Regions from separate parts of the Streptomyces bottropensis ATCC 25435 genome, predicted to be linked through region 1. Evidence: riboswitches for the same ligand, from Rfam matches in the RefSeq annotation. Region 1 holds a riboswitch; the other holds the start of a gene.
The links. Region 1 has a riboswitch for S-adenosylmethionine ahead of thrC (threonine synthase). Riboswitches for the same ligand answer to the same signal wherever they lie in the genome.
Positions count from the first base shown of each region.

Region 2: another riboswitch for S-adenosylmethionine. It lies ahead of STRBO_RS0129900 (aminotransferase class V-fold PLP-dependent enzyme); the one in region 1 lies ahead of thrC (threonine synthase).

Region 1 is NZ_KB911581.1:8,471,861-8,486,889, forward strand. Features, by position in the region: gene STRBO_RS0137475 (hypothetical protein) at 1-806, shown strand, start outside; gene STRBO_RS0137480 (preprotein translocase subunit SecD) at 797-1,480, opposite strand; gene STRBO_RS0137485 (hypothetical protein) at 1,768-1,980, opposite strand; gene STRBO_RS0137490 (hypothetical protein) at 1,977-2,207, opposite strand; gene STRBO_RS0137495 (helix-turn-helix domain-containing protein) at 2,323-3,162, shown strand; gene STRBO_RS0137500 (DUF397 domain-containing protein) at 3,146-3,406, shown strand; gene STRBO_RS0137505 (DinB family protein) at 3,486-4,007, shown strand; gene STRBO_RS0137510 (hypothetical protein) at 4,312-5,202, shown strand; gene STRBO_RS0137515 (NADH:flavin oxidoreductase) at 5,243-6,364, opposite strand; gene groL (chaperonin GroEL) at 6,610-8,238, opposite strand; gene STRBO_RS0137525 (cold-shock protein) at 8,679-8,885, opposite strand; gene STRBO_RS0137530 (MoaD/ThiS family protein) at 9,348-9,623, opposite strand; gene thrC (threonine synthase) at 9,744-11,036, opposite strand; SAM riboswitch class I at 11,054-11,200, opposite strand; gene STRBO_RS0137540 (glucosyl-3-phosphoglycerate synthase) at 11,332-12,276, shown strand; gene STRBO_RS0137545 (alpha,alpha-trehalose-phosphate synthase (UDP-forming)) at 12,499-13,920, shown strand; gene otsB (trehalose-phosphatase) at 13,978-14,838, opposite strand; gene STRBO_RS0137555 (DUF3263 domain-containing protein) at 14,856-15,029, opposite strand, start outside.
Region 2 is NZ_KB911581.1:6,705,648-6,720,676, forward strand. Features, by position in the region: gene STRBO_RS0129890 (rhomboid family intramembrane serine protease) at 1-425, shown strand, start outside; gene STRBO_RS0129895 (Lrp/AsnC family transcriptional regulator) at 422-703, shown strand; gene STRBO_RS0129900 (aminotransferase class V-fold PLP-dependent enzyme) at 958-2,319, opposite strand; SAM riboswitch class IV at 2,437-2,551, opposite strand; gene trpD (anthranilate phosphoribosyltransferase) at 2,890-3,954, opposite strand; gene qcrB (cytochrome bc1 complex cytochrome b subunit) at 4,111-5,751, opposite strand; gene qcrA (cytochrome bc1 complex Rieske iron-sulfur subunit) at 5,748-6,803, opposite strand; gene qcrC (cytochrome bc1 complex diheme cytochrome c subunit) at 6,800-7,609, opposite strand; gene ctaE (aa3-type cytochrome oxidase subunit III) at 7,708-8,328, opposite strand; gene STRBO_RS0129930 (response regulator) at 8,493-8,894, shown strand; gene STRBO_RS0129935 (L,D-transpeptidase) at 8,913-10,160, opposite strand; gene STRBO_RS0129940 (cytochrome c oxidase subunit 4) at 10,305-10,703, opposite strand; gene ctaD (aa3-type cytochrome oxidase subunit I) at 10,700-12,439, opposite strand; gene ctaC (aa3-type cytochrome oxidase subunit II) at 12,436-13,395, opposite strand; gene STRBO_RS0129955 (cysteine desulfurase/sulfurtransferase TusA family protein) at 13,677-15,029, shown strand, end outside.

The DNA.
Region 1 (15,029 bases):
AGCCGCCCGGCGGCGGTACCGCGGTCTGGGAATCGCGGCTCGCCCGGCGCCGCGGACTCATCACCGTCCACCCGACCGGAGCGGCCACCGCCCATCACGCCAGCGCCGACGACGCCACCGTCGCCCGGCTGCGCAGGCTCAACGCGATCGCCGCCACCGTCTTCGTCCTCGGCGGAGCGCTCTTCGCCGCGGGTGCCGCCGTCGCCCAGTTCGGCTCGGGCGACGCCACCACCTCCGCGTCGGTCTACTTCGCCGGCGGCCTGTGCTTCAACATCGGCGGCTATGTGTCCCTGCTCCAGGTGATCAACGCGCCTCGCCATGTGCCGGGGGGCGAAGGCGTCCTGGTCAGTCGGCGCTGGCGATGGTGGAGCTACGAGCCGGGGCGGGCCGACTGGCTGAGCACGTTCGTCCTGTTCGCCGGCACCCTGGTCTTCGCCGTCAACCTGCTCGACTCCTTCCTGCAGGGTCTGACCGCGCAACAGGTCAACCGTCTGATCTGGGCGCCCGACATGATCGGCTGCGTGCTCTTCCTGATCTCCGGGCACCTCGCCCTCGTGGAGATCTGCCACGGCCGGCCGCGCCTGCTGCCGCGCGACCTCGGCTGGTGGATCGTCGCCGTGAACCAGCTCGGCTCCGTCCTCTTCATGGTCTCGGCGTTCGCCGCCTACACCCGCCCGGCCACCGGAAGCCTGATCAACGCCGACATCGCCAACTGGGGCACCCTCACCGGCGCCCTCTGCTTCTGCGTCGGCGGCATCCTCCAGCACGTCGAACGGCCCCGGCCCGCTCACCGTGGTCAGCCCTGAGAAGCCGGCACCGTCGTCACGGAGGACACCCTCAGGCGCACGGGCAGGGCGCCCGTGTCCAGGTTGGCCGCCAGCTCCTCGGCCTCCTGCGGGGTGAAGTCGCCGGAGATCTCGGCCGTGCCACCGGTGATCGCGGTACTCACGGAGGGAGCGGAGACGACCGTGCCGTCGAGGACGATGGCGAACTGGTTCTGCGGCGGGGTCTGCTGGGCCAGCCGGCCCGTCACGTCGGCGAACTTCTTCGCGCCCGCCGAGGTGAACTCCAGCGTCACGAACCAGCCGCCGCCACGCGCCGCGTCGACGTCCGCCGCCGCGTCGGACACATCCGTGCCGGGCACGGCGACCGGGCCGAGTTCGTACGTGGACAGGGCGCCCTGCTGCTCCCCGCACGCCCTCAGGGGCTGCGACGGGGACGCGTCCGCCTGCGCCCCGCACGTGCCCTCGTCCTGCGTCGGAAGCTGGCTGAGCACCGGCCGGAACGCCAGCTCGGCCGGCGCGCCCAGCGCCTTCAACGACTCCTCGCTCTCGGCCGGGCCGGCCACCGTGATCTGCCGCTTCTCCTCGACCGTCACCTCGACATCCGTCAGCTCGGCCGCCTTCACCCGGTCCCGCATCAGCCCGGCGGCCCGTTCCAGGGTGTCCGGGCCGACCGGCTCGGCGGACGTGAACGTCACGTACGCCCGGCCCCCGCCTCCGCCCCCGCCCCCGGAATTCGAGGCGGAGGCGGAGGGGGAGGCCGGGGCCGTGCTGCGCGGCCTGTCCGACCCCGCCTTCGCGTCGCCGCCGGACCCGCCGCCCGTATCACCGCCCGGCCCACCGCACCCGCACACCAGCCCGACCAGACACGCCACCAGCCCGAGCGTCCCGCGCATCGCCGTCCCCCGCCCTCGATCCATGACCGTCCAGCCTGGCACGGTCACCCCGCAAAGGGGACAGCTTCCCTCCAAGTGTCACCAAGCGCTCAACACGGCAGCCTTCCCTCCTCGTTGACCCGCCGCACCCGGGCCCGCAGCACCTCCCCCGGGGCCGCCTCGCGGAGCGCGCCCGGCGGGCAGTCCCACTCCCGTCCACCCCCGACCGGCCGCAACTGCACGTAACCGCCCTCCCGGCCCATCACCTCGCCGATCCGGCCGTCCCGCGCGTCGATGGCGTACGACCGCGCCGACGCCGTCACGTCTCGGCCGCCTCACGCAGGACGGCGGCCAGGTCGGCGGCGACCTGGAGGTTGCAGCAGCCCAACTCGACGAGCGGGTACGGCAGTTCGCTGGCTCCGGTGATCGGATCGACCCGCAGCGACGGCAGGACGATCCCGACGCCGCGCAGCGCCCGGTCGAGCTGCTCCACGGCCTCCTCGGTCGTCCGCACCGGGTTGCGCCTCTTCGCTGCCGCTCTGTTCTCCACGCCCACGCCCTCCACACTGGGTTGCCGATTCACCACACAGCGTGTCCGAAGGGGCTTTAGCCTGGCCAGATACGACGCCCCAACAGGGGTTCTGCTGGACAGGGGAGCTGTGGCCATGCCAGGACCGAAGGATCTGGACCCGTCGTCGTCACCCCGGGCGCTGCTGGGGGCGGAGTTGCGGCACGCCCGGGAGAGGGCGGGGCTCAGCCAGGAGGACCTGGGCCAGCGGTTGTTCGTGAGCGGGTCGTTCGTGGGGCAACTGGAGTCGGCGGTACGGCGGTTGCAGCCGGAGATCGCACGGCTGATCGATGTGGCACTGGAGACGGGGGATTTTTTCCTGCGGAATTGCCAGGCCACCGCCAAGTCCAAGTATCCGGAGCACTTCGCGCAGGCAGCCGAGGCCGAGGCAGTCGCTTCGAGGATCAGGGAGTACGCGCCCATGCTCATCCCGGGGCTGCTCCAGAACGGCGCCTACGCTCGGGCCGTCTGCATCGCGCATCAGCCGACCGCCCCTGACGGGGCGATCGACAAGCTCGTCTCGGCACGGCTGGAACGAGCCGGGCTCCTCGACGATCCAACAAAGCCTCTGCTGAGGGTCGTACTGGACGAGGCGGCGTTGCGTCGCGTGACGGGCAGCCCTGCCGTCATGGTCGAGGCCCTTCGCCACGTCGCCGCCCTCGTCCACCGGCGTCGGATCATCGCGCAGGTGCTGCCGTTCAGGGCGGGGGCACACACACTGATGGGCGGGGCGATCAAGCTGATGGGCTTCGACGACGCTCCGCCCCTCGTCTACTTCGAGGGCCCCGGAACCGGCAGGCTGGAAGACGACCCGGCCACCGTCACTCGCTACGAACTGGCCTACGATTTACTGGGAGCCACCGCGCTCTCGCCCCACGAATCTCTGGCCTTGATCGAATCGGTGGCGGAGGATTACGCCCATGAAGATCAGCCCTGAGTACGGCCTCCACTCGGTGACCTGGCGCAAGTCCACGTACAGCGACGGCAGCGGCGGCAACTGCCTAGAAGTGGCCCACTGGTACAAGTCCAGCTACAGCGAGGGCAGCGGCGGCAACTGCCTAGAGGTCGCCGAAGGCCACCCCACCCACATCCCCGTGCGGGACTCCAAGACCCCCCTCGGCCCGGCACTCGTGTTCCGGGCCGAGGCGTGGTCCGCGTTCGTCGAAGACCTCAAGCAGTAGCGGACAGGATCTGACCTAATCGACTCCTAACGTGGTCTCGACCGACGGAACCGAACCGGAACCCACGGAGGCCGAGACCATGACCAACACCGCAACCGGCGAGCGCGCGGAACTGCTGGAAGCCCTCTCCAAGCAGCGCCATTTCATGCGGTTCACCACGCGCGACCTCACCGACGAGGAGGCAGGTCGTCGCACCACGACCAGTGAACTGTGCCTGGGCGGCCTGATCAAGCACGTCACGTCGGTGGAACGGAACTGGGCGGCCTTCATCGTGGACGGACCCTCGACGATGCCGGACTTCACCGCCATGACCGAGGCGGACTGGGCGAAGCGCGCCGACGAGTTCCGGATGCTGCCCGGCGAGACGCTGGCCGGTGCGCTGGCGGAGTACGCCGAGGTGGCCGACCGGACCGACGAACTGGTGGCCACACTGCCCGACCTGAACGCGTCCCACCCGCTCCCGAAGGCCCCCTGGTTCGAAGAGGAGGCGAGCTGGTCGGCCCGCAGGGTGCTGCTGCACATCATCGCCGAGACCGCGCAGCACGCCGGTCACGCGGACATCATCCGGGAGTCCCTGGACGGCGCGAAGAGCATGGGCTGACGCCTCGACGGACCGGCCCCGAAGCTCAAGCCGTCAGCCGCGAGCCCTCTTTTTTCGGATGGGGAGGTGGGCCTCAACCCACCCTCCCACCCGGCAAGTTGACGTCACGCGTTCGACTTGCCACGCAGGGTGACGATGCTGATACGGTGCCCGCAGACGAAACAGCCCCCGCCAGGTGTTACCAGCACCTGCGGGGGCTTGACCTACGAGATCGAAGGAAAAGTTCGATCCCATGGCTGTTGCCAACTTTAGTGCTGCCGCCCCGCCCGCGCACGCGATCCCGCCCGCCCCGCACCCCCACCCGATGGCGGCCCCGGGCTACGGCAAGCGCGCCGCCCCCGGCCAACTCCCCCGTTCGGCCCATGACTTCGCCGGACTCCCGCCCCGCGAAGCAGCGATCGCCGCGTTCATCGACCGCCTGCCCGACGGCGCCGACATCAGCGTGAAGACGCTGGCCAAGGAGCTGCCGTACGGCCAGTGCGCCCTGCGGACCGCCCTCAACAGGCTGCAGAACGCGGGCCACCTGCGCCGGGGTCGCGAACACCTGACCGCCGCGTCGGGCACCGCGCACTGGATCACCCGAACGTGGTTCTCGCGTACCGCGCGCGACGACCTCTGGTGGGCGAGGTTCACCCGGGGTGACGTACCCGAGGAGGAGCCGGAACGGGCCCGTCCCACCCGCTCCCGCGCCCACATCCTGCTCGCCGCCCTCGGCCGTACGGTTCCGGCCCTGTCCCTCTCGCAGGCCGACTGCGTGGCCCTGGCCCCGCTGCTGGCACCGTGGTTCGAGCGCGGCGCCACCGAGGAGCACATCCACCGGGCCCTCACCGCCGGCCTCCCCGTCCCGGTCCACAGCCCGGCGGCCCTCATCCGCACCCGCCTTCGCGACAAACTCCCACCGGAGCCGGAACCGGAGCCGGAGCCGGAGCCGCAGCCGCCATGGGAGCCGGAACGGGCCCCGGAACCACACCCCTCCCGGCCGCCTCTCCGCATGCTGGAATGCGCCCACTGCCGCGCCCCGGGCCGCCCGGAAGCCCTCCCGGGCGGCGTCTGCGCCACATGCCGGGGCGAACGCCCTCCGCCCCTCCACCCCCAGGCACTCCTGACCTCATCAACCGTCCAGGCCCGCGCGGCGGAGATCCGCGCGGCGATGGACCAGCGACGACAGGAGCGTCAGGAAGGGACCCCGGTATGAGCGCCTCTCTGACTACGCCTGCCGAAGGCCCCGGCGCGCCTCAGCTGAGCGACGTCAGCGCCGACGGCTGGAACGCCTTCAGTTCGTCGAAGCGGCCGTCGAGGACCTTCGCGGCCCACTCCGGGTCCTGGAGCAGCGCCCGGCCCACGGCGACGAGATCGAACTCGTCGGCCTCCAGGCTGTTCAGCAGGTCGTCGATACCCTTCGACGGCGCACTCTCGCCGGCGAACGCGGTGAGGAACTCGCCGTCCAGGCCGACCGAGCCGACCGTGATGGTGGGCTTGCCGGTGAGCTTCTTCGTCCAGCCCGCGAGGTTCAGCTCGGAACCGTCGAACTCCGCCTGCCAGTAACGGCGCGTGGACGCGTGGAAGGCGTCGACGCCGGCCGCGACGAGCGGGTTCAGCAGCGCCTCCAGCTCCTCGGGCGTCTGGGCGAGGCGGGCGTCGTACCCGTCCTGCTTCCACTGCGAGTAGCGGAAGATGACGGGGAAGTCGGCGGACACGGAGTCCCGCACGGCCGCCACGACCGCCGCCGCGAACTTCGTCCGGGCGACGAGGTCACCGCCGTAGGCGTCCGTACGACGGTTGGTGCGCTCCCAGAGGAACTGGTCGATCAGGTAGCCGTGGGCGCCGTGCAGCTCGACGCCGTCCATGCCGATGCGCTCGGCCTCGGCTGCGGACCTGGCGAAGGCCTCGATGACCTCGTCGATGTCGGCCTGCGTCATGGCCCGGCCGCCCTCGGCCTCGGTGCCGTCGACCCGCAGACCGGACGGGCCGAGGACCGGCGCCTCGGGGAAGAGCTGTCCCTGCTGCCGGACGGCCCCGATGTGCCACAGCTGCGGGACGATCGTGCCGCCCCCGGCATGCACCGCCTCCGCGACCTTCGCCCACCCCGCGAGCTGCTCCTCACCGGCGAACCTCGGCACGTTGTCCACGTCCCCGGCCGTCTCGTGCCCGACGTAGGTCCCCTCGGTCACGATCAGCCCGACCCCCGCGGTCGCCCGCCGCCCGTAGTACGCGGCCACGTCCGCCCCCGGCACACCACCGGGCGAGAACGTCCGCGTCATGGGCGCCATGACGATCCGGTTCGGGACGGTCAGGCCGTTGATCGTGACGGGCCGGGACAGGACCTCGGCGGCACGGGAGGTGGAGGCGGTGGTCACGTGGGGACTCCTCGGGACGTTCGGACGACATGGGTGGCGCGGGTGGCGCGGGTGATTCGAAGGTGGCATGGACACTGCACTACATGCGCATGCATATAGTCACTCCGCACAACCGCCCCGCCCGCCACCGCATTCCGTCGCCGCACCCCCGTCCGATGTGACCCCGGACACGCCCGAGGGCGGCACCCCCCGTTTCCAGGGAGTGCCGCCCTCGGTACCGCAGGACGGTGATCGACCGGGGTCGATCAGAAGTCCATGTCACCGCCCGGCATGCCGCCACCGGCGCCGGCGCCGGCACCGGCCTTCTCCGGCTTGTCGGCGATGACGGCCTCGGTGGTGAGGAACAGCGCGGCGATGGAGGCCGCGTTCTGCAGCGCGGAGCGCGTGACCTTCGCCGGGTCGATGATGCCCTCGGCGATCATGTCGACGTACTCACCGGTCGCGGCGTTCAGGCCGTGGCCGACGGGCAGGTTGCGCACCTTCTCGACGATGACACCGCCCTCAAGGCCGCCGTTGACGGCGATCTGCTTGAGCGGGGCCTCCAGGGCGAGCTTCACGGCGTTGGCGCCGGTCAGCTCGTCACCCTCCAGGTCCAGCTTCTCGAAGACCGAGGTGGCCTGGAGCAGGGCCACGCCACCACCGGCGACGATGCCCTCCTCGACGGCCGCCTTCGCGTTGCGAACGGCGTCCTCGATGCGGTGCTTGCGCTCCTTGAGCTCGACCTCGGTCGCGGCACCGGCCTTGATGACGGCCACGCCGCCCGCGAGCTTCGCCAGGCGCTCCTGGAGCTTCTCGCGGTCGTAGTCCGAGTCGCTGTTCTCGATCTCGGCGCGGATCTGGTTGACCCGGCCCTGGACCTGCTCCGAGGAGCCGGACCCGTCGACGATGGTGGTCTCGTCCTTGGTGATGACGACCTTGCGGGCACGGCCCAGGAGGTCGATGGAGGTGTTCTCGAGCTTGAGACCGACCTCCTCGGAGATGACCTCGCCACCGGTGAGGATGGCGATGTCGTTCAGCATCGCCTTGCGGCGGTCACCGAAGCCCGGGGCCTTGACGGCGACGGACTTGAAGGTGCCGCGGATCTTGTTGACGACCAGGGTCGACAGGGCCTCGCCCTCGACGTCCTCGGCGATGATCAGCAGCGGCTTGCCCGACTGCATGACCTTCTCCAGGAGCGGGAGCAGGTCCTTGACGTTCGCGATCTTGGAGTTCGCGATCAGGATGTACGGGTCGTCGAGGACGGCCTCCATACGCTCCATGTCGGTGGCGAAGTACGCCGAGATGTAGCCCTTGTCGAAGCGCATACCCTCGGTGAGCTCCAGCTCCAGACCGAAGGTCTGGGACTCCTCGACGGTGATGACGCCTTCCTTGCCGACCTTGTCCATCGCCTCGGCGATGAGCTCGCCGATCTGGGTGTCGGCGGCGGAGATGGAGGCCGTGGAAGCGATCTGCTCCTTGGTCTCGACATCCTTCGCCTGCTCCAGCAGGGCGCCGGAGACGGCCTCGACGGCCTTCTCGATGCCGCGCTTGAGGGCCATCGGGTTGGCGCCGGCGGCCACGTTGCGCAGACCCTCGCGCACCAGGGCCTGGGCCAGGACGGTCGCGGTCGTCGTGCCGTCACCGGCTACGTCGTCCGTCTTCTTCGCGACTTCCTTGACCAGCTCGGCGCCGATCTTCTCGTACGGGTCCTCGAGCTCGATCTCCTTGGCGATGGAAACACCATCGTTGGTGATCGTGGGGGCGCCCCACTTCTTCTCGAGGACGACGTTGCGGCCCTTGGGGCCGAGCGTCACCTTGACGGCGTCCGCGAGCTGGTTCATGCCGCGCTCGAGGCCGCGCCGTGCCTCCTCGTCGAACGCGATGATCTTGGCCATGTGAAGTGGTCCTCCCGGACAGGGGGTGGATTGCTCCGGACCGCGCTGGCGCCCGCGACGGACGGCCTGCCTGCCTCGTGGTTCCTTGCCCCACCCGGCTTGCGGGCCTCGCCGACCCGGTCCTCGTTGTCACTCTCACCTTCAGAGTGCTAACGCCAATGATTAGCACTCGGCATGCCCGAGTGCAAGGTGCGCCCTCGAAGCGGGCCCGTCGAGGGGTGGTGGTCGGGTCACGGGCGGGCGCGGGCGTCTCTCGGTGATCCGCAGGTGAGCGCGCCCTCGCGCCCCCGTGCACGACCCCCCGACGCGCGCCCCTCGGCGCGGCCCCGCCCGGACTCGTCGGCGCCCGCGCACACAAGAGGGCTCGCACCCCGAAAACGGGGTGCGAGCCCTCCTACGAAGAACGAAGAACGTCGCTGCGTTGAACCCGGCGCGTTACTTCAGCCGGCCGCGAGTCGGACCATGTCCGCCTGCGGCCCCTTCTGACCCTGCGAGATCTCGAACTCGACCCGCTGGCCCTCTTCCAGGGTGCGGTAGCCGTCCATCTGAATCGCGCTGTAGTGGACGAATACATCCGCACCACCGTCGACCGCGATGAAGCCGTACCCCTTCTCCGCGTTGAACCACTTGACGGTGCCCTGAGCCATGCCTAACTCCCCTATTACTGGCCCTTGCACAGATCCACACTTCGCGGATCCGGGTCAGACCTCACCCCCCAACGGTTGGGGGTGTGCGCCGGAACGCGTCGACCGCGGCCGAATGTATCTGTCCAACTGCCCTCTGCAACAGGTCAATCGGACGAGAATTCTGGACACGACCGGTCGGGAATGTACGAACAATTCGCCTGAATTCAGGGCAAGTCGGGCCCCACAAAAGGAGCGAAATACACAAAAGGCCTGCACACTTTGGCTACTTCATATAGGGCGTGCGGCGGAATCACATATGCATCCGGCAAGGAATCACTACGGTGATCGGACCGGGTTCCCCAACTCTACAGTGCTCAACCATAGAGAATTGCCCCCTCCGCTTCTCTCGCGGAGGGGGCAATTCGATGAACTCTCGGTAATCAAAGTTACCGACGGTTACTACCGGCGGGTACGGACCGGCGGTCAGCCACCGGCGACCGCGGGAATGATCGACACGCCCGCACCGTCCGGCGTCGCCGTCTCCAGCCCCTGCTCGAACCGGACATCGTCGTCATTCACGTACACATTCACGAACCGCCGCAGCTTGCCCTGATCATCGAGAACCCGGGCGGCGATCCCGTTGTGGTTCTTCTCCAGGTCGGCGATCACCTCGGCGAGGTTGGCCCCCTCGGCCTGGACCTCGGCCTGCCCACCGGTATAGGTGCGAAGGATGGTGGGGATGCGGACGTTGACGCTCATGACTTGTGACCTCCGGTCGGTGCAGAAGAGTTGGGGGCGCGGGGCTGTACCGGTTATGCGGCTGCCGCCGCGTGGGCCCGACCAGCCCCCACGGACCCGCGGACGAACGACTACCGGCCCTTACGCGAGACCGGCGTCTCGGAACGCATCGAGGCTGGGCCGGATGGTCGCGGTCAGGCCGGTCCCGGCCACCGCGTCCAGCGTCTTGAGACCGTCACCGGTGTTGAGCACGACCGTGGTCAGCGTCGGGTCGAGGACGCCGTCCTCGATCAGCTTCTTCGTGACGCCGACGGTCACCCCGCCGGCGGTCTCCGCGAAGATCCCCTCGGTCCGCGCCAGCAGCTTGATCGCCTCGACGATCTGCTCGTCCGTCACGTCCTCCACGGCCCCGCCGGTCCGCCGCGCGATGTCGAGCACGTAGGGACCGTCCGCCGGGTTGCCGATCGCGAGCGACTTGGCGATGGTGTTCGGCTTCTGCGGCCGCACTACGTCGTGGCCCGCCTTGTAGGCCACCGACACCGGCGAGCACCCCTCGGCCTGCGCACCGTAGATCTTGTACGGCTTGTCCTCGACGAGGCCGAGCTTGATCAGCTCCTGGAGGCCCTTGTCGATCTTCGTGAGCTGCGATCCGGAGGCGATCGGCACGACCAGCTGGTCCGGCAGCTTCCAGCCGAGCTGCTCGCAGATCTCGTACGCCAGGGTCTTGGAGCCCTCCGCGTAGTACGGCCGCAGGTTGACGTTCACGAAGCCCCAGCCCTCGCCGGCCGGGTCGCCGATCAGCTCGGAGCAGAAGCGGTTCACGTCGTCGTAGTTGCCCTCGATGCCGACCAGCTCGCCGCCGTAGACCGCGGCCATGACGACCTTGCCCTGCTCCAGGTCGTGCGGGATGAACACGCAGGACCGGAAACCGGCGCGGGCGGCGGCGGCGCCGACGGCACCGGCCAGGTTGCCCGTGGAGGAGCAGGAGAGGGTGGTGAAGCCGAAGGCACGGGCGGCTTCCAGCGCCTGGGCGACGACACGGTCCTTGAAGGAGTGCGTCGGGTTGCCGGAGTCGTCCTTGATGAACAGCTTGCCGGCGTCGACGCCGAGCGCGGCGGCCAGGTTGTCTGCCTTGACGAGCTGGGTCCAGCCGGGGTTGATGTTCGGCTTGGTCGCCACGTCGGCCGGGACGGGCAGCAGGGGCGCGTACCGCCAGATGTTCGCGGGGCCGGACTCGATCGTCTTCCGCAGCTCCTCCGTGTCGTACGCGGAGTAGTCGTACGCGATCTCCAGAGGCCCGAAACACTCCTCACAGGCGAAGACCGGTCCGAGCGGTACCCGGTGACCGCATTCCCGACAGCTCAGGGCGGCGGCGGGCCCGAGGTCTACTGTGGAGGTGGAATCGATGGTGCTTGCAACAGTCTGCGCAGCCATGGAGGCGAGGCCCTTTCTCCTCATCTTCCTCACGACGCACTTCGCCGTGAGACGGATTTGGCACCTTCCCGAGCCGGGAGCCTCACCACGACAACGTGGTCAGACCGGCTGGAGGGTTGCCGGGGCTTCATCGGGCCGTATCCCTCTGCCCCTCTGGATGAGCGGTATTTGGTTGTATACGCCGACGGGCACCGACATGCGATGGTCACCAGCGTTGTCCAAGACTGTAACCGAAGGCCAGGACAGTTGAGAGAGCCGTCCGAACCGCGAGATGAACGCAGAGGAGCCGCGCACTGTGCTGAAGGAAGTCGAGCGCTGGCTGAGTACCCGCTCCTGGTCCATGGCCGACCGCCCGCTCCACAGGATCATGGCCGCCAAACGCGCCTGCGGCCAGTCGGTCAGCGTGGTCCTGCCCGCGCTGAACGAGGAGGAGACCGTCGGCGACATCGTCGCGATCATCCGCCACGACCTCATGCGGCAGGTCCCGCTCGTCGACGAGATCGTGGTCGTCGACTCCGGCTCCACCGACCGGACGTCGCAGGTCGCGGCGGCGGCCGGCGCGCGGGTCGTCCACCGCGACGACATACTGCCCCGCGTCCCGACCGTGCCCGGCAAGGGCGAGGTCCTGTGGCGCTCCCTGCTCGTCACGAGCGGTGACATCGTCTGCTTCATCGACGCGGACCTCAGGGAGTTCTCGTCCGACTTCGTCTCCGGGATCGTCGGCCCGCTGCTGACGGACCCCGGTGTCGACCTCGTCAAGGCGATGTACGACCGCCCCCTGGGCTCCGCCGCCGGCCAGGGCGGCCGTGTGACGGAACTCATGGCCCGTCCCCTGCTCAACATGCACTGGCCCCAGCTGGCCGGCTTCGTCCAGCCCCTCGGCGGCGAGTACGCGGCCCGCCGCTCCCTCCTGGAACGGCTCCCGTTCCCCGTCGGCTACGGCGTGGAGCTGGGCATGCTGGTCGACGCGCTGCACCTGGTCGGCCTCGACGCCCTGTCCCAGGTCGACGTGGGCGTCCGCAAACACCGCCACCAGGACGGGCAGGCGCTGGGCCGCATGTCCGCGGCGATCTACCGCACGGCCCAGCTCCGACTGGCCCGCGGCCACCTGATACGTCCCGTCCTGACGCAGTTCGAGCGCGGACGGGAGGGGTTCGAGCCGCGGACGTACTCGGTGGACCTGGAGGAACGGCAGCCGATGGTGGAGATCGCGGAGTACGCGGAGCGGAAGGCGGCGTAATTTTTTTCGGGGCCGGGGGTGTCGGGTGCCGGGGGCCGGTCGCGCAGTTCCCCGCGCCCCTGAAAAGCAGGGGCTGGGCTGTTAGGGGCGCGGGGAACTGCGCGAGAAGCCCCACCGGACCCGCACCCGCCGACGCACCCGCACCCCCCACCCCCCGAGGCACTCCTGTATACGGCCGAACCGCACGTTTGACCGCCGAACCCCCGGGCTAGGTTGAGCCTTATGGCATCAACGCACGGCCCGGCCCACGTACTCGTCGCGTCCAACCGGGGACCCGTCACCTACACGCTGGACGAGAGGACCGACACGCTCGGCGCGAAGCGCGGCGGCGGCGGTCTCGTCTCGGGCCTCTCCGCGATCGACCCGTCCTCCGGCGCCGTCTGGGTGTGCTCCGCCCTGGGCGACGGCGACCGCGAGGCCGTACGACGCGGCATCGCCGAACCGGGCGTGCGCATGCTCGACATCCCCGCCGACGTGCACCACGACGCGTACAACGGCGTCGCCAACTCCACGCTGTGGTTCGTGCACCACATGCTCTACCAGACCCCGCTGGAACCGGCCTTCGACGCGGAGTTCCGGCGGCAGTGGGCGGCGTACGAGACGTACAACCGCGCCTTCGCCGAGGCGCTCGCCGACGAGGCGGCGGAGGGCGCGGCCGTCCTGGTGCAGGACTACCACCTGGTCCTGGTCCCCCGCATGCTGCGCGAACTCCGCCCCGACCTGCGCATCGGCCACTTCTCGCACACCCCGTGGGCGCCCGTCGACTACTTCCGGATGCTCCCCGACGACATCGCCGCGCAGGTGCTCGACGGCATCCTCGGCGCCGACCGCGCCGCGTTCCTCACCCGGCGGTGGGCGGACGCGTTCACCGCGTGCTGTCACGCCGTCCTCGGCCCCGACGCCGCGTCCGGCACGAGGATCGGCGTGCACGGCCTGGGCGCCGACGCCGACTTCCTGCGGACCCGTGCCCACCAGGCGGACGTCGACGAACGCATCGTCACGCTGCGGGAGCAGATCGGCACGGCCCCCGACGGCACCCCGCGCCGCACGATCGTCCGCGTCGACCGCACCGAGCTGTCGAAGAACATCGTGCGCGGCCTGCACGCCTACCGGCAGCTCCTCGACGACCGGCCGACCTGGCGCGAGCGCGTCGTGCACGTCGCCTTCGCGTACCCGTCGCGGCAGGACCTCGCGGTGTACCGGGACTACATGGCCGAGGTCCAGCGGGTCGCGGACGACATCAACGAGCGGTACGGGACACCGGACTGGACCCCGGTCCTCCTCCACCTCAAGGACGACTTCGCACGCTCCCTCGCCGCGTACCGTCTCGCGGACGTGGCCCTGGTGAACCCCATCCGCGACGGCATGAACCTCGTCGCCAAGGAGGTGCCGGTGATCTCCGAGGAGGGGTGCGTGCTGGTGCTGTCGCGGGAGGCCGGGGCGTACGAGGAGCTGGGGGACGACGCCGTGGTGGTGAACCCGTACGACGTGGTGGGTACGGCGGCCGCGCTGGACGAGGCGTTGAACCTGCCGGCGGCCGAGCGGGCGGAGCGGGGCAAGCGGCTGGTCGCGGCGGCCACCGCGCTGCCGCCCACGCAGTGGTTCCTGGACCAGCTGAGGGCGCTGGAGGAGGCCCCCCGGTAGCGCCGGGAGGCGTGGCGGGGCATCGACGGGAGGCCGGGCCCTCTCCTCGTCGCCTCGCTATACGTGCTCGGCGATGCCCGCCAGGAGGCGGACGACCCCCTCCGGGCCGTTCACCACCAGGTCGGCCCGCTCCGACAGTTCGGTGACCTCCGCGCTGCCGCTGCAGACCAGGAGGCCGGGCGTGCCCTCGGTGCGGAGTTTCTCGACGGCGGCGAAGGCGGGGAGGTCGCCCAGGTCGTCGCCGGCGTAGAGGACGGATCCGGCGCCGGTCCGCGTGAGGTGGTCGCGGAGGGCCACGCCCTTGTCCATGCCCGGGGGCCGCAGTTCGAGGACCATGCGGCCGGGTTCGACGATGAGGCCGTGGCGGGCGGCGAGGTCGGTGAGCGGGGCGCGCAGCGCGTCGAAGGCGGCCTGGGGGTCGACGGCGCGGCGGGTGTGGACGGCGACCGCCCGCCCCTTCTCCTCGATCCAGGTCCCCTGCCACGCGCCGACGCCGTCCAGGAAGCCGGGCAGCTCCGCGCGGACCGCCGCGACACCGGGGTGCGGGGCGGGGGCGCTGACCGTGCCGGTGACGGCGTCCCAGCGTTCGGCGCCGTAGTGGCCGAGGACGACGAGGCGTTCCAGCCCGGGGACACCGGCGAAGCCGCCGTGGCGGACGGCGACGGCCGCCGGGCGGCCGGTCACCACGGCCACGGAGGCGACCTTGGGGGCGAGGGCGGCGAGGGCGGCGACCGCGTCGGGGTGGGCGCGGGCCTGCTCGGGGTCGGGGACGATCGGGGCGAGCGTGCCGTCGAAGTCGAGGGCGATCACCGTGCCGCCCGGGCGGTCGAGGATCGCGTCCAGCGCGTCCCGCCCGGCCGGGGTCACGGGTGTCGGCAAGGTGGCCTTGGGGTTGTCTGTGTCCTTGTGGCTGCCCATGGCGTCGACCCTATCCGTCATCGCTCGGCCCGGCGTCCCTCCCGGACCCTTCGCAGCCGGTTGACGGTGACCGGGTCGTGGGCGAGGGCGCGGGGGTCGTCGAGCAGGGCGTTGAGCAGCTGGTAGTACCGCACCGGCGCCAGCCCGAGCCGCTCCCGGATGACCCGCTCCTTGGCCCCCGGCCCCTCCCA
Region 2 (15,029 bases), 1.8 Mb from region 1:
GCCGGGTGGCGTTCGCCCTGTTCTACGTGAGCTGCGGCTACCTCGCGCTGGTGGCGTACGCGGCGGCCCACTCCGGGTCGCCGCAGTCCCTGGTCGGCGCCTCCGGGGCGATCTCCGCGGTCCTCGGCGCGTTCCTGTACCTGTTCCCGCGGGCGCGGGTGACGAGCCTCCTGCCCTTCCTCTTCTTCCTCCCGCTGCGCTTCCCGGCATGGGTGACCCTGCCGTTCTGGGTGAGCCTGCAGTGGCTGGCGGCGGGGCGGCAGACCTCGGGGCCGGGCGTCGCCTATCTGGCGCACCTGGTCGGGTTCGCACTGGGGTTCGTCTTCGCGTGGGGGCGTTTCGGGCGTGGGGCTAGAGTGAAACCGCCAGCGGACGCGTCAGGACACGTCCCTGCTCCGGCCCCCGAGGGAGAGAAACAGCCGTGATCACCGCGATCGTGCTCATCAAGACCAGCGTGGACCGGATCCCGGAGATCGCGGAGTCGATCGCCGCGATCGACTCGGTGACCGAGGTGTTCTCCGTGACCGGCACGTACGACCTGGTCGCCATGGTGCGGGTGAAGGAGCACGAGGACCTCGCGGACGTGATCCCCGGCCGTATCAGCAAGATCCCGGGCGTCCTCGGCACGGACACCCATGTCGCCTTCCGCGCCTACTCCCAGCACGACCTGGAGGCGGCCTTCGCCATCGGGCTGGACGGCTAGGGGCCTCTCACGCGGGCCGCTGCGGCGGGGGTCGGTCGGGGAGGTCGACGGCCGCGACGCCCTCGGTCGAGGACGGCGTCGCGCAGGTTCGGCCCGTCGACGGACTCCGTGGCCGTCCACGGCCGCTCGCCCTCGGTGTCCGCGTCGACGACCCGTGCGGTGTGCGTGCCGTTCCCGCCGAGGGTCCTTCTGGCGCAGCGCCCGCACCCCGTGCACCCACGTCGGGGACACGCCGGGGGATCAGCCCGTTCGGGTCAGACGGCCGGGACGCAACGGCCGTTCTCCGTGCGGTAGTTCCACTTCGCGCCGTTCCGTACGAGTTCCTTCACGGCGCGCACGAAGCGCTCCACGTGCTCGTCGGGAGTGCCCGCGCCGAAGCTCACCCGGATCGCGTTGAGGGAGCGCTCGCCGGGCGCCGCCTCGGGCGCGCCGCACTCGCCCTGGTTCTGCGGGTCGCTGCCGAGGAGGGTGCGGACGAGGGGGTGGGCGCAGAAGAGGCCGTCGCGTACGCCGATGCCGTACTCGGCGGAGAGGGCGGCGGCGAAGTGGGAGCTGTTCCAGCCCTCGACGACGAAGGAGAGGACGCCGACGCGCGGGGCGTCGTCCCCGAAGAGGGAGAGGGTCCGCACCTCGGGCACCTCGGCGAGCCCTGCCCGTACGGCGTCGATCAGATGCCGCTCCCGGGCGACCAGCGTGTCGAACCCGGCCTCGGTGAGGGCCTTGCAGGCGGAGGCGATGGAGTGAACACCGATGACGTTGGGCGAGCCGGCCTCGTGGCGCGCGGCGCTCTCGTGCCACTCGACGTCCACGCCGCCGTCCGTCCGGCGGGTCACCTTGCGGCTGGCGCCGCCGCCCGCGAGATACGGGTCGGCCGCACGCAGCCAGTCGGCGCGCCCGGCGAGCACGCCGGACCCGAACGGCGCGTACAGCTTGTGCCCCGAGAAGGCGACCCAGTCCACGTCCAGCTCCTGCACGGAGACGGGGTGGTGGGGCGCCAGCTGGGCGGCGTCGAGCACGATCCGCGCGCCGTGCGCGTGCGCGGCGGCGGCCAGTTCGCGCACCGGCCAGATCTCCCCGGTGACGTTCGAGGCACCGGTGACGCACACCAGCGCCGGCCCGTGCGGGTCACGTCCGGCCAGCGCGGCCACCAGGGTGGCCACGGCCTGCCCGGGCGTACGCGGCGCGTCCAGGTAGGTCACCCGGGCGTCGCGCCAGGGCAGCAGCGAGGCGTGGTGCTCGGTCTCGAAGACGAAGACCTGGCAGTCGGCGGGCAGGGCCGCGGCCAGGAGGTTCAGGGAGTCGGTGGTCGAACGGGTGAAGATCAGCTGGTCGTCGGCCCGGCAGTCGAGGAACTCCGCGACGGTTGTGCGGGCGTTCTCGAAGAGGTCGGTCGACAGCTGGGAGAGGTAGCCGGCACCGCGGTGGACGCTGCCGTAGTAGGGCGCGTACGCCGCCACGTCGTCCCACACGCGCTGCAGGGCCGGGGCGCTGGCGGCGTAGTCGAGGGCGGCGTAGGTGACCTCACCACCGGTGACGAGGGGGACGGTGACATCTCGGCCCAGAACGGGCAGCGGGGCACAGACGGCACGGTCGGCGGCAAGGGTGGAGACAGACATGGCGAACTCCCGTGAGGGGCATGCCGAAGGAGGGCATGCGGAGAAAAGAGAAAAGGGTGCGCGGAGGCGGGGCTCGGCGGCCCTATCGCATTCGCTTGCTCACGGAAGACTCCCTCGAAGCCGCGCTTGCCGTAGACCTCGCTGCCTACGGCCCGGTCTTCACCCGGGGCACCCCGCCACGACGGAGGGTTGCCGGACAGCCAGCCGGGGCTTAGGGCTGTCACTCATGACCTGATCAGGAACGTACGTGAAGTGATCGGCGCGCCGCAACTCGTGTCCGGATGGCGGAATGGGGCGCGTGACGGGTCGAGGGCGCGGTTTCGTCTGCGGGTGCGGGTCCGGTGGGGGCTCCTCGCGCAGTTCCCCGCGCCCCTGAAAAGCAGGGGCCGCGCCCCGTGCTTTTCCCCGCCCCACCACCGCCCTTGAAGCCCGCCCGACCGCCGTCCTTGGCCCGCCCCACCGCCGTCCTCCAGCCCCGCCCGACCGCCGTCCTTCAGGCCCGCAGGGCCTGATGTCTTCAGGGGAGCGGGGAACTGCGCGAGAAGCCCCACCGGGCCCGCGCCCGACGCACTACCGGTTGGTGGCGGCGACCCACCGTTCGAGAGCTTGTCGCGCAGCCCCCGAGTCGATCGACTCCGCGGCCCTGGCCATCCCGTCCCGCAGCTGCTCCGCCAGCGGCCCGGACGTCGGCGACAACGCCACCAGCGCCGCCGCCGAGTTCAACAGCACCGCATCCCGCACCGGCCCGGTCTCGCCGCCCAGCAACCGCCGCGCGACATCCGCGTTGTACGACGCGTCGGCCCCCCGCAGCGCCTCCACGGGCACGAGCTCCAGCCCCACGTCGCGCGGGTCGAAGGCCTCCTCGGTGACCTTGCCGTCCCGGACGACCCACACCCGTGACGTCGCCGTCGTCGTCAGCTCGTCGAGGCCGTCGTCGCCCCGGAAGACCAGCGAGGAGTTGCCGCGCCCGGCGAAGACGCCCGCCATGATGGGGGCCATCCGGGGGTCGGCGACACCGACGGCCTGGGCGCGCACCTTCGCGGGGTTGGCCAGCGGGCCGAGCGCGTTGAAGACCGTCCTGATGCCCAACTGGCCCCGCGCGGCGGCCACATGACGCAGCGCCGGATGGAACTTCACCGCGAAGCAGAAGGTGATCCCGGCTTCGTCGGCGACCTCGGCCACCCGCTTCGGGGTCAGCTCCAGATTGACGCCCAGTTTCTCCAGCACGTCGGACGCGCCGGACGCCGACGACGCGGCCCGGTTCCCGTGCTTGACGACCTTCGCGCCCGTACCGGCGACGACGATCGACGACATCGTGGAGATGTTGACCGTCTTGGCGCCGTCCCCGCCCGTGCCGACGATGTCGACCGTCTCCCCGGCCACCTCGATCACGTTGGCGTGCTCGTAGAGCGCGTCGACGAGACCGGTGATCTCCTCGACGGTCTCCCCCTTGGCCCGCAGCGCCACCACGAACCCGGCGATCTGCGCGTCCGTCGCCTCGCCGCGCATGATCTGGTCCATCGCCCAGAAGGTGGCACCGGCGTCCTGGTCGTGCCCGGACAGCAGCGCGTTCAGTACCGCCGGCCAGGAACGGCCCGCCGCGGTGTCGCCTCCAGCGGGGGTCACAGCGCTCATAGCCGCTCCTGGGTGTCGTCACCGCGGGCAGAAAGGGGCCGCGCGGATCGTGAAATCACTGATGCACCCACCCTATCCAGGTCGGAGCACGGCGAAGGGCCCCCGTCCGAAGATCGGACGGGGGCCCTTCGACCGTGGTGTGGCGAAGCGGGACGATCAGTGGTGGCCGTGGCCGCTCGTGATCTCCTTGTACTCCTCGACGGTGGGCTTGGCGATCTGGCTGTCCTCGCCGTAGTAGCCCTTGCTCAGCTTGGCGCGGAGCTTCGACAGGCGCGTGATCTTGCGGGCGACACCGTTCTCGTCGACCGCGGCACCGATCTCGGCCGGCGCGTACTGCTCGTGCGCCGTGAGCGTGTGCAGCTGCTCCTGGCTGAGCGGCTCGTGGACCTCGATGAACTCACCGTGCGGCAGACGCTTGATGATGCCGGTCTCCCGACCGTGCAGCACCTTGTCCTTGTCCCGGCGCTGCAGGCCGAGGCAGATGCGCTTGGTGACGATGAACGCGATCACCGGGGCCACGAAGAACGCGATCCGGACGAACCAGGTGATCGAGTTGATCGACAGGTGGAAGTGGGTCGCCCAGAGGTCGTTTCCACCACCGATCAGCAGGACCATGTACCAGGTGATCCACGCGACACCGAAGGCCGTACGGGTCGGGACGTTGCGCGGGCGGTCCAGGATGTGGTGCTCGCGCTTGTCGCCGGTGACCCAGGACTCGATGAACGGGTAGACCGCGATCGCGACCAGGACCAGCGGGAAGATCACCAGCGGGATGAACACGCCCAGGACGAGCGTGTGGCCCCAGAAGTTGATCTCCCAGCCCGGCATGACACGGATCAGGCCCTCGGAGAAGCCCATGTACCAGTCGGGCTGGGCGCCGGTGGACACCTGGTCCGGCCGGTAGGGGCCCATGGTCCAGATCGGGTTGATCGTGGCGATCGCCGAGATCACCGAGATGACGCCGAAGACCAGGAAGAAGAAGCCTCCGGCCTTCGCCATGTACACCGGGAGCAGCGGCATGCCGACGACGTTGTTGTTCGTCTTGCCGGGGCCCGCGAACTGCGTGTGCTTGTGGTAGAAGACCAGGATCAGGTGCGCCACCAGCAGGCCGAGCATGATGCCCGGCAGCAGCAGGATGTGGACCGAGTAGAAGCGGGCCACGAAGTCGCCGCCCGGGAACTCTCCGCCGAAGAGGAAGAACGACAGGTACGTGCCGACGATCGGCACGGACAGGACCGCCCCCTCCATGAAGCGGACACCGGTGCCGGAGAGCAGGTCGTCCGGGAGCGAGTAACCGGTGAAGCCGGTGAACATGCCGAGGACGAACAGCAGGAAGCCGAACAGCCAGTTGACCTCACGCGGCTTGCGGAACGCGCCCGTGAAGAACACGCGCATCATGTGCACGAACATGCCGGCGAGGAAGATCAGCGCCGCCCAGTGGTGGATCTGCCGGATCAGCAGACCACCGCGCACCTCGAACGAGATGTGCATGGTCGAGTTGAACGCCTCGGACATCAGCTGGCCCTGCAGCGGGACGTACGGGCCGTGGTACTCCACCTCGTTCATCGACGGGTGGAAGAACAACGTCAGGTACACACCCGTGAGGATGATGATGATGAAGCTGTACAGGCAGATCTCACCCAGCATGAACGACCAGTGGTCGGGGAAGATCTTGCGCATGTTGGACTTGGCCAGGGAGTAGATCCCGAGCCGGCCGTCGGCCCAGTCGGCGACGCGCTCGCCGGCCGGTGCCTTCTCGCGCCTGTCGCGCGAACCGGTGGTGGTCGTAGTGCTCATCCGCGCTCCCAGAAGGCAGGACCGACGGGCTCATCGAAGTCGCTGACCGCTTCGAGGTAGCCGTCTTCACCGACGGTGATCCTCAGCTGCGGAAGGGCGTGACCCGCGGGGCCGAAGATGACCCGTCCGCCGTCGGCGAGGTCGAAGGTGGACTGGTGGCAGGGGCAGAGCACGTGGTGCGTCTGCTGCTCGTACAGGGAGATCGGGCAGCCCACGTGGGTGCAGATCTTCGAGAACGCCACGATGCCCTCGTGGGACCACTCCAGCTCGCGCTTGTCCTTGATGTCGTCCGGCTGGATCCGGACGATCATCAGGGCGTCCTTGGCGATGTTCTTCTGGAAGTCGTGGTCGTGCTCGCTCAGGCCGTCCGGCATGGCGAAGGTCAGCGACCCCACCGCGACGTCCGAGGGACGCAGCGGCTCGTTGGTGTTCATGTTGAGGAGCTTCTTGCCCTTGGCCCAGGTGGTGTGGCGCAGCTTGGTGCCGGGCGCCGGACCGAGGCCGCCCAGCAGCATCACACCGGAGAGCGGGAACAGGGCCAGCGCGCCGAACATCGTGTTGCGGATCAGCTTGCGACGGCCGAGCGCGGACTCCTTGGCACCGTCCGCGAAGTCCGCCAGGACCTTCGCCTTGACCTCGGGCGCCGCCTCGATCGGGTGACGCTCGTCGGCGACCTCCACGTCCGACATCAGCGTGCGGGCCCAGTGGACCGCGCCCGCGCCGATGCAGAACAGCGAGACGCCCAGCGTCATGCCCAGCGCGAAGTTCAGCGCGCTGATGTGACCGATCGGCCAGACGTAGATCGACTTGTGTACGTCGATCACGAGGTACGAGGCGATGAAGGCGACGGTGGCCAGCATCGACACCGTGAACATCAGGGCGACCGTCCGCTCGGACCGCTTCGCGGCCCGCTCGTCGATGTCCTGGACCCGGTGCTCGTGGGGCGGGAGGCCGGGGTCCGCGAAGGGATGCTTCTCGTCCGCGACCTGCACCGCGCCGTGCGCGTCCTGCTCGATGGGCAGGTTCTCTTCTGGAATCTCTTGGCTACTCATGACTTCTTGGCCTTTGCGGTCCGAGCGGCGACCCAGACGGCGACGGCGATCAGCAGGCCGAGCCCGAACACCCAGCCGAAGAGACCTTCGCTGACCGGGCCGAGTCCGCCGAGGCTGAGGCCACCGGGCTCCACGGTGTCGTCGCCGTTGACCGCGTCGAGGTACGCGATGATGTCCTTCTTGTTTTCTTCCGTCAGCGTGGTGTCGGGGAAGGACGGCATGTTCTGCGGGCCCGTCTGCATGGCCTCGTAGATGTGCTTCGGGGAGACACCCTCAAGGTCCGGCGCGTACTTGCCCTCGGACAGCGCACCGCCCTTGCCGGTGAAGTTGTGGCACTGCGTGCAGTTGGTGCGGAACAGTTCGCCGCCCTCGGCGATGTCCGCGCCCTCGGGGTCGTACGCGCTCTCGGTCGGGATCTCCGGACCGGCGCCCAGCGACGAGATGTACGCCGCGAGCTGGTCGATCTCGGCCTGCGAGTACACGACCGGCTTCTTCGGGATCTGCGCGCCCGGCTGCTGGGCCGGCATACGGCCGGTGCCGACCTGGAAGTCGACTGCCGCCGCGCCCACACCCACCAGGGAAGGACCGTCGGTGGTGCCCTCACCGCCGTTGCCGTGGCAGCTGGCGCACCCGACCGAGTAGAGCTTCTTGCCCTCCTCGATGGTCAGGGTCTGGGCGGTTTCGTCGGCCTGCGCCTTGTCCGCGGGGGCGAAGGCGGTGTACAGCCCCGCGCAGGCCGCCAACGCGATGAATAGGACGACGACCGCCGCCAGCGGATGGCGTCGTCGTGCGGAGAGCTTTTTCACGGATTACCCCGGTGTCAGGATCTTCTGCGTCGGTGCTTCTGGAAGGGTCGTTCTCGGTTCGAGGCAGGCGTTCGGTCCGCCCGGCCCGGCCGCCCGGTCTACTTGATCATGTAGATCGTGGCGAAGAGGCCGATCCAGACGACATCGACGAAGTGCCAGTAGTAGGACACGACGATGGCCGCGGTGGCCTGCTCGTGGGTGAACCTCTTGGCCGCGTAGGTGCGTCCGAGGACCAGCAGGAAGGCGATGAGACCGCCCGTCACGTGCAGGCCGTGGAAGCCGGTGGTCAGGTAGAACACCGAGCCGTACGGGTCGGACGAGAGCGACAGGCCCTCGTGCTTGACCAGCTCGGTGTACTCGAAGACCTGACCGCCGATGAAGATCGCACCCATCACGAACGTGACGATGAACCACATCCGGAGCTTCTTCACGTCCCCGCGCTCGGCGGCGAACACACCGAGCTGGCAGGTGAGGGAGGAGAGCACCAGGATCGTGGTGTTCGTCGCCGAGAACGGGAAGTTCAGAGTGCCGGCCTTCTCGTGCCAGAACTCCGGACCGGTCACCGATCGCAGGGTGAAGTACATCGCGAAGAGGGCCGCGAAGAACATCAACTCGGAACTCAACCAGATGATGGTTCCGACGCTGGTGAGGTTCGGCCGGTTGACCGACGGGTGCGCGTGCCCGGTTTCTACTGTCGTTGCTGTCGCCACGACCGACATTATGTCGGTCGCTTATCCCGCCCTCACTCCGGGGGGTGCCGTTCGGAGTGTTGCTCCCTTCCGTACCGGTGCTGACGTGGTGTTCGAGGGAGTAGCATCCGCGCATCGGGCCCTGTCCGTCTTGTTGTCCGTACGACGTCCGACCACTGCGTAACGGAGGAACAATGCAGCCGACCGCCACGGTGCTGGTCTACAGCGACGACTCGGGCACCCGGGAGCAGGTGCGGCTGGCCACCGGCCGGCGACCGGCTGCCGACGTGCCGCAGGTCGAGTTCTTGGAGTGCGCCACCCCGGCCGCCGTCATCAAGGAGCTGGACAGGGGCGGGATCGACGTCGTCGTCCTGGACGGCGAGGCCGCGCCCATGGGGGGCATGGGCGTGTGCCGGCAGATCAAGGACGAGATCTTCGAGTGCCCGCCCGCCTTGGTGCTGATCGCGCGGCCGCAGGACGCGTGGCTGGCGACCTGGAGCCGGGCCGACGCGGCGGTGACGCTGCCGGTGGAGCCGGTGGAGTTCGCCTCGGCACTGGCGTCGCTGCTGCGCCGCAAGCAGGCGCTGAGCGCCTAGCCCGCCGCGGGCCCGCCCCTACACCGACTCCGGTCTCAGGCGGGCCTGCACCTGGGCGGAGGGCGTTTCCGCGGTGCCGCCGACCAGGGCGCTGCCCTCGCGCCAGTTCTTCCAGTCGAGGTTCCAGTCGCCGTAGCCGTTGCCGAAGGGGGCCATGGTGTCGCCGGCCGAGTTGACGACCTCGACGATGTCGCCCTCGTTGATGGTGTCGTAGAACCACTCGGCGTTGCCCATGCTCATGCCGGTGCAGCCGTGGCTGACGTTGGCGTATCCCTGGGAGCCGGTCGACCAGGGGGCCGCGTGGACGTACTCGCCGCTGTTGGTGACCCTGACGGAGTGGTGCACGGTCAGGTCGTAGAAGTCCGACGCGCCTATGCTGGCGCTGGTCATGCGAACGGTGCCTTCCTTGGCCAGGACGACCTTGACGCCGTTGCGGGTGTCGTAGCCGGGTCTGCCGGTGGTCACCGGTATCTCCTTGATGACCTGGTCGTTCTTGTAGACCGTCATCCGGTGCGAGGAGGCGTCGGTGACGGCGACTATCTTGGCGCCGGTCGTCAGCTCGATGGGCTCGGCCTTCCCGCCCCAGAGCCGGTCGCCGACCTTGAGGCCCTCCAGGTTGCTGTGCACCCGGATGGTGGCCTCGGCGGGCCAGAACTCCTTCGGGCGGTAGTGGAGCTTCTTGTCGTCCACCCAGTGCCAGGCGCCCTCGGCGGCGGGGGTGGAGTCCACCTTCAACGCGCGTTCGACGACGGCCCTGGCGGCTTTGTCCTTGACCGGGCGGCTCAGCTCCGCGGTGACGGGCTGACCGACGCCGTACCGGCCCTCCTTCGGCCCGAAGGTGACGTTCAGGCGCTTCTTGGTGAGGGGGCGGCCGGTGTCGAAGGCGAGGGTCTCGCGGCCGGGGGCGCCGTCCTCGTCCTCGGTGCTCACCCGGACCGTGTAGCGGGCGTTGGCGGCCAGCGGTGAGGTGGAGTGCCAGCGGCCTCCGTCCTCGGAGAGTTCGCCCGCCACATAGCGTCCTGCGGCGTCCACGGCGGTGACGTCGGTGATGCGTCCGTCGTCCTGCGCCGTGACTTCCAGCGGCTTGTCGGGGTCGGCCTTGGCGCCCTCGCCGGTCGGTGTGTTGAAGGAGACCTGGTCGGCCGCGTCGTACGGCTTGCCCGAGAGCGGGTGGCCACCGGAACCGCAGGCGGTGACGCCCGCTCCCAGGGAGACCACCAACAGGGTGCAGCCGGCGACCGTACGGTTACGGGGTGATGTGCTCATGAGTTCACCGTAGGAACGCCCGTCAGGCGTGGCGCGCCGGGTGACCCGACCGAGCTACGGACGGTGTGGCAAAAGGGGGAAGCCCGGACCTCCTCTCGGAGTGTCCGGGCTTCCGTCCGCTCTGCGCGTGTTACGGGCGCGGTGTCACTGGTTCTGGCTCTCGCCCCGGTAGTACTCGAAGACCCAGCCCCAGAGACCGATCAGGATGATCGGGGTGGAGAAGTACAGCAGCCACCAGCCGAAGACGACGCCCATGAAGGCGAGGGCGCCACCGATGCCGAGGGCGAGGGGCTGCCAGCTGTGCGGGCTGAAGAACCCGATCTCACCGGCGCCGTCCGCGACGTCGGCCTCCTTGTCGTCCTGCGCGCCCACGTCGACCCGCCGGGCCGTGAAGGCCAGGTAGTAGCCGACCATGATGCACAGGCCGAAGGCCAGGAACAGCGCCGTGGTACCGGCCGGCTCCTTCGACCACACGCCATAGACGATCGCCATGGCGAGGACGAAGACGCTCAGCCAGATGAACATCTTGCCTTGGACCTTCACTTGCCGGCCTCCTTGCCGCTGGCCGCGAGCTCGTCCGCCGCCGGGCCGCCGTGCGCGAGCTGTTCGAGCGCGGCGATCTCCGGGTGGTGCAGGTCGAACGCCGGGGATTCACTGCGGATCCGCGGCAGGGTGAGGAAGTTGTGCCGCGGCGGCGGGCAGGACGTCGCCCACTCCAGCGAGCGGCCGTAGCCCCACGGGTCGTCGACCTCGACCTTCTTGCCGTACTTGGCCGTCTTCCACACGTTGTAGAGGAACGGCAGGATCGACAGACCGAGGACGAACGAGGCGATCGTGGAGATCGTGTTCAGCGCGGTGAACCCGTCGGCCGCGAGGTAGTCCGCGTAACGACGCGGCATGCCCTCCGCGCCCAGCCAGTGCTGGACGAGGAACGTGCCGTGGAAGCCGATGAACAGCGTCCAGAAGGTGATCTTGCCGAGGCGTTCGTCGAGCATCTTGCCCGTCATCTTCGGCCACCAGAAGTGGAAGCCGGAGAACATCGCGAAGACGACGGTGCCGAACACCACGTAGTGGAAGTGCGCCACCACGAAGTACGAGTCCGAGACGTGGAAGTCCATCGGCGGCGAGGCCAGGATGACACCGGTCAGACCACCGAAGGTGAAGGTGATCAGGAAGCCGGTGGCCCAGAGCATCGGTGTCTCGAAGGACAACGAGCCCTTCCACATCGTTCCGATCCAGTTGAAGAACTTCACGCCCGTCGGTACGGCGATGAGGAACGTCATGAAGGAGAAGAACGGTAGGAGCACGCCGCCCGTGACGTACATGTGGTGCGCCCACACCGTGACCGAGAGGCCGGCGATCGCGATGGTCGCTCCGATCAGGCCCATGTAGCCGAACATCGGCTTACGGGAGAAGACCGGGATGACCTCGGAGATGATGCCGAAGAACGGCAGGGCGATGATGTACACCTCTGGATGGCCGAAGAACCAGAAGAGGTGTTGCCAGAGCAACGCGCCGCCGTTGGCCGCGTCGAAGACGTGCGCGCCGAACTTGCGGTCCGCCTCCAGGGCGAACAGCGCGGCCGCGAGGACCGGGAAGGCGAGCAGGACCAGGACACCGGTCAGCAGCACGTTCCACACGAAGATCGGCATGCGGAACATGGTCATGCCGGGCGCGCGCATGCAGATGATCGTGGTGATGAAGTTGACCGAGCCGAGGATCGTGCCGAAGCCGGAGAAGGCCAGACCCATGATCCACATGTCGGCGCCGATACCCGGGCTGCGGACCGCGTCCGACAGCGGGCTGTAGGCGAACCAGCCGAAGTCGGCCGCGCCCTGCGGGGTGAGGAAGCCGGCGACCGCGATGAGCGAACCGAAGAGGTACAGCCAGTACGCGAACATGTTCAGCCGCGGGAACGCCACGTCCGGCGCGCCGATCTGCAGCGGCATGATCCAGTTGGCGAACCCGGCGAACAGCGGCGTCGCGAACATCAGCAGCATGATCGTGCCGTGCATCGTGAACGCCTGGTTGAACTGCTCGTTCGACATGATCTGCGTGCCCGGACGGGCGAGCTCGGCGCGCATGAAGAGCGCCATGACGCCGCCGATGCAGAAGAACGCGAACGACGTGACCAGGTAGAGCGTGCCGATCGTCTTGTGGTCGGTGGTCGTCAGCCACTTGACGACGACCTCACCACGACGCTGGCGCCGGACCGGCAGCTCGTCCTCGTAGTGGGAACCCGCTGTCTCGGCACCCTGAGGTTCATTGAGGATGCTCACAGTACGTTCGTCTCCCGGTTCTTCTCGTGCTTCGTCTGCTCGATGCCGGCCGGGACGTAACCGGTCTGGCCCTTCTCCACGAGCGACTTGAGGTGCTCCTCGTAGCGCTCCTGGGAGACGACCTTCACGTTGAAGAGCATCCGTGAGTGGTCCACGCCGCACAGTTCGGCGCACTTGCCCAGGAAGGTTCCCTCCTGGTTGGGAGTCACCTGGAAGGCGTTGGTGTGGCCCGGGATGACGTCCTGCTTCATGAGGAACGGCACCACCCAGAAGGAGTGGATGACGTCACGCGAGGTCAGGACGAAGCGGACCGTCTTGCCCTCCGGGAGCCAGAGCGTCGGGCCCGGGTTGCCGGTCTGCGGGTTCTTGTCGCCAGGAATGCCGCAGGTGTAGACGCCGCCGGCGTTCGCCGGGAAGTCCTTCTTGTACCGGTCCGGGATCGCGGCCAGGTTCTCGTCGGTGGCCGCGTCGCCGGTGGAGCCTTCGACGTTCTCGATGTAGTTGAAGCACCAGCTCCACTGGAAGCCCACCACGTTGACCGTGAGATCGGGCTTCTTGGACGTGTCGAGGAGCTTCGACTCGTCGCGGGCGGTGAAGTAGAAGAGCACCGAGACGATGATCAGCGGGACGACCGTGTACAGCGCCTCGATGGGCATGTTGTACCGGGTCTGTGGGGGAACTTCGACCTTGGTGCGGCTGCGCCGGTGGAAGAAAGCACTCCACAGGATCAGGCCCCACACCAGCACGCCCGTGGCGAGCGCGGCCGCCCACGACCCCTGCCACAGGGAGAGGATCCGCGGAGCCTCTTCCGTGGTCGGGGTGGGCATACCCAGGCGGGGGAAGTCCTCCCATGTGCAACCGGTGGCGGTCGCCAGGACCAGGCCTGCGGTCATTGCCTGCAGCAGCTTCCGCCGCATCGGGCGCCGCGGCGAGCGGTCGGAGCCGTTGGGACTCACGTAGCGCCTTCCCGAGAGTCTCGCCCGCGCGGTATGGCTGCGGCCTTCTCGCTGGTCGGTCGCCGCCCTGCGACGGGCAGGGGTTTGGATGTTTATGCGGACCAAACCCTACTGGACGCGTTTTGGGGTCGCGCGGGGAGGGGGGCCCAACACTCCGCGGGTCATGCCGAGCGCGTAATAGCTCGGGGCTTCGGGTGATTTGGCGGGTGCGCGCGCGTTGTGCCTGTTCGCGCAGTTCCCCTCGCCCCGGTGTCGTCGGCCCGAGGCTTTAGCGTTGCCCTGTGGCCTACTTCGACTCCGCTTCCTCCGCTCCCCTTCATCCCGTCGCGCGGCAGGCCCTGACGGCCTCGCTGGACGAAGGGTGGGCCGATCCCGCGCGGTTGTACCGGGAGGGGCGGCGGGCGCGGCTGCTGTTGGACGCGGCCCGGGAGGCCGCCGCCGAGGCGGTCGGATGCCGGGCCGACGAACTGGTCTTCACCTCGTCGGGGACCCGGGCGGTGCACTCCGGGATCGCGGGGGTGCTGGCCGGGCGGCGGCGGGTGGGGCGCCACCTGATCGTGTCGTCCGTCGAACACTCTTCGGTGCTGCACGCGGCGCTGACGCACGAGGCCGACGGCGGGTCGGTCACCCGGGTGGCGGTGGCCCGTACGGGGTCGGTCGCCGTGTCCTCCTACGCCGAGGCCCTGCGCCCCGACACGGCGCTTGCGTGTCTGCAGTCGGCCAACCACGAGGTGGGGACCGAGCAGCCGGTGGCGGAGGTCGCGCGGGCGTGCCGGGCGGCGGGCGTGCCGTTGCTGGTGGACGCGGCGCAGTCGCTCGGGTGGGGGCGGGTGAACGGCGACTGGTCGGTGTTGACCGCCAGCGCGCACAAATGGGGTGGCCCGTCCGGGGTCGGTCTCCTGGCCGTGCGCAAGGGGGTGCGCTTCGCGGCGCAAGGGCCCGCCGACGAGCGGGAGTCGGGGCGGGCCGCCGGGTTCGAGAACATCCCGGCGATCGTGGCGGCCGCCGCCTCGCTGCGGGCCGTGCGGGCGGAGGCGGACGCGGAGGCGGTGCGGCTGCGGGAGTTGACGGAGCGGATCCGGGCGCGGGTGCCGTCGCTGGTGCCCGATGTGGAGGTGGTGGGCGATCCGGAGCGCCGGCTGCCGGGGGTGGTCACCTTCTCGTGTCTCTATGTCGACGGGGAGACCTTGCTCCACGAGCTGGACCGCGAGGGCTTCTCCGTCTCCTCGGGCTCCTCCTGTACGAGCAGCACGCTGACGCCCAGCCATGTGCTGCGGGCCATGGGGGTGCTGAGCGAGGGGAACGTGCGGGTCTCCCTGCCGGCGGGGGCGGCGGCCGAGGACGTCGAACGGTTCCTGTCCGTGCTGCCGGGGGCGGTCGCGGCGGTACGGGAGAAGCTGGGGGCGCCGGTGAGCACCGCCGTGACGGCCGTGCGGGAGGACGCCCTCGTCGTGGACGCGCTCGGCAAGCGGTGCCCGATCCCCGTCATCGAGCTGGCCAAGGTGATCGGGGACGTCCCGGTCGGCGGCACCGTCCGTGTCCTCTCGGACGACGAGGCGGCGCGCCTGGACATCCCGGCGTGGTGCGAGATGCGGGGTCAGGAGTACGTGGGGGAAGAGCCGGCGGAGCGGGGT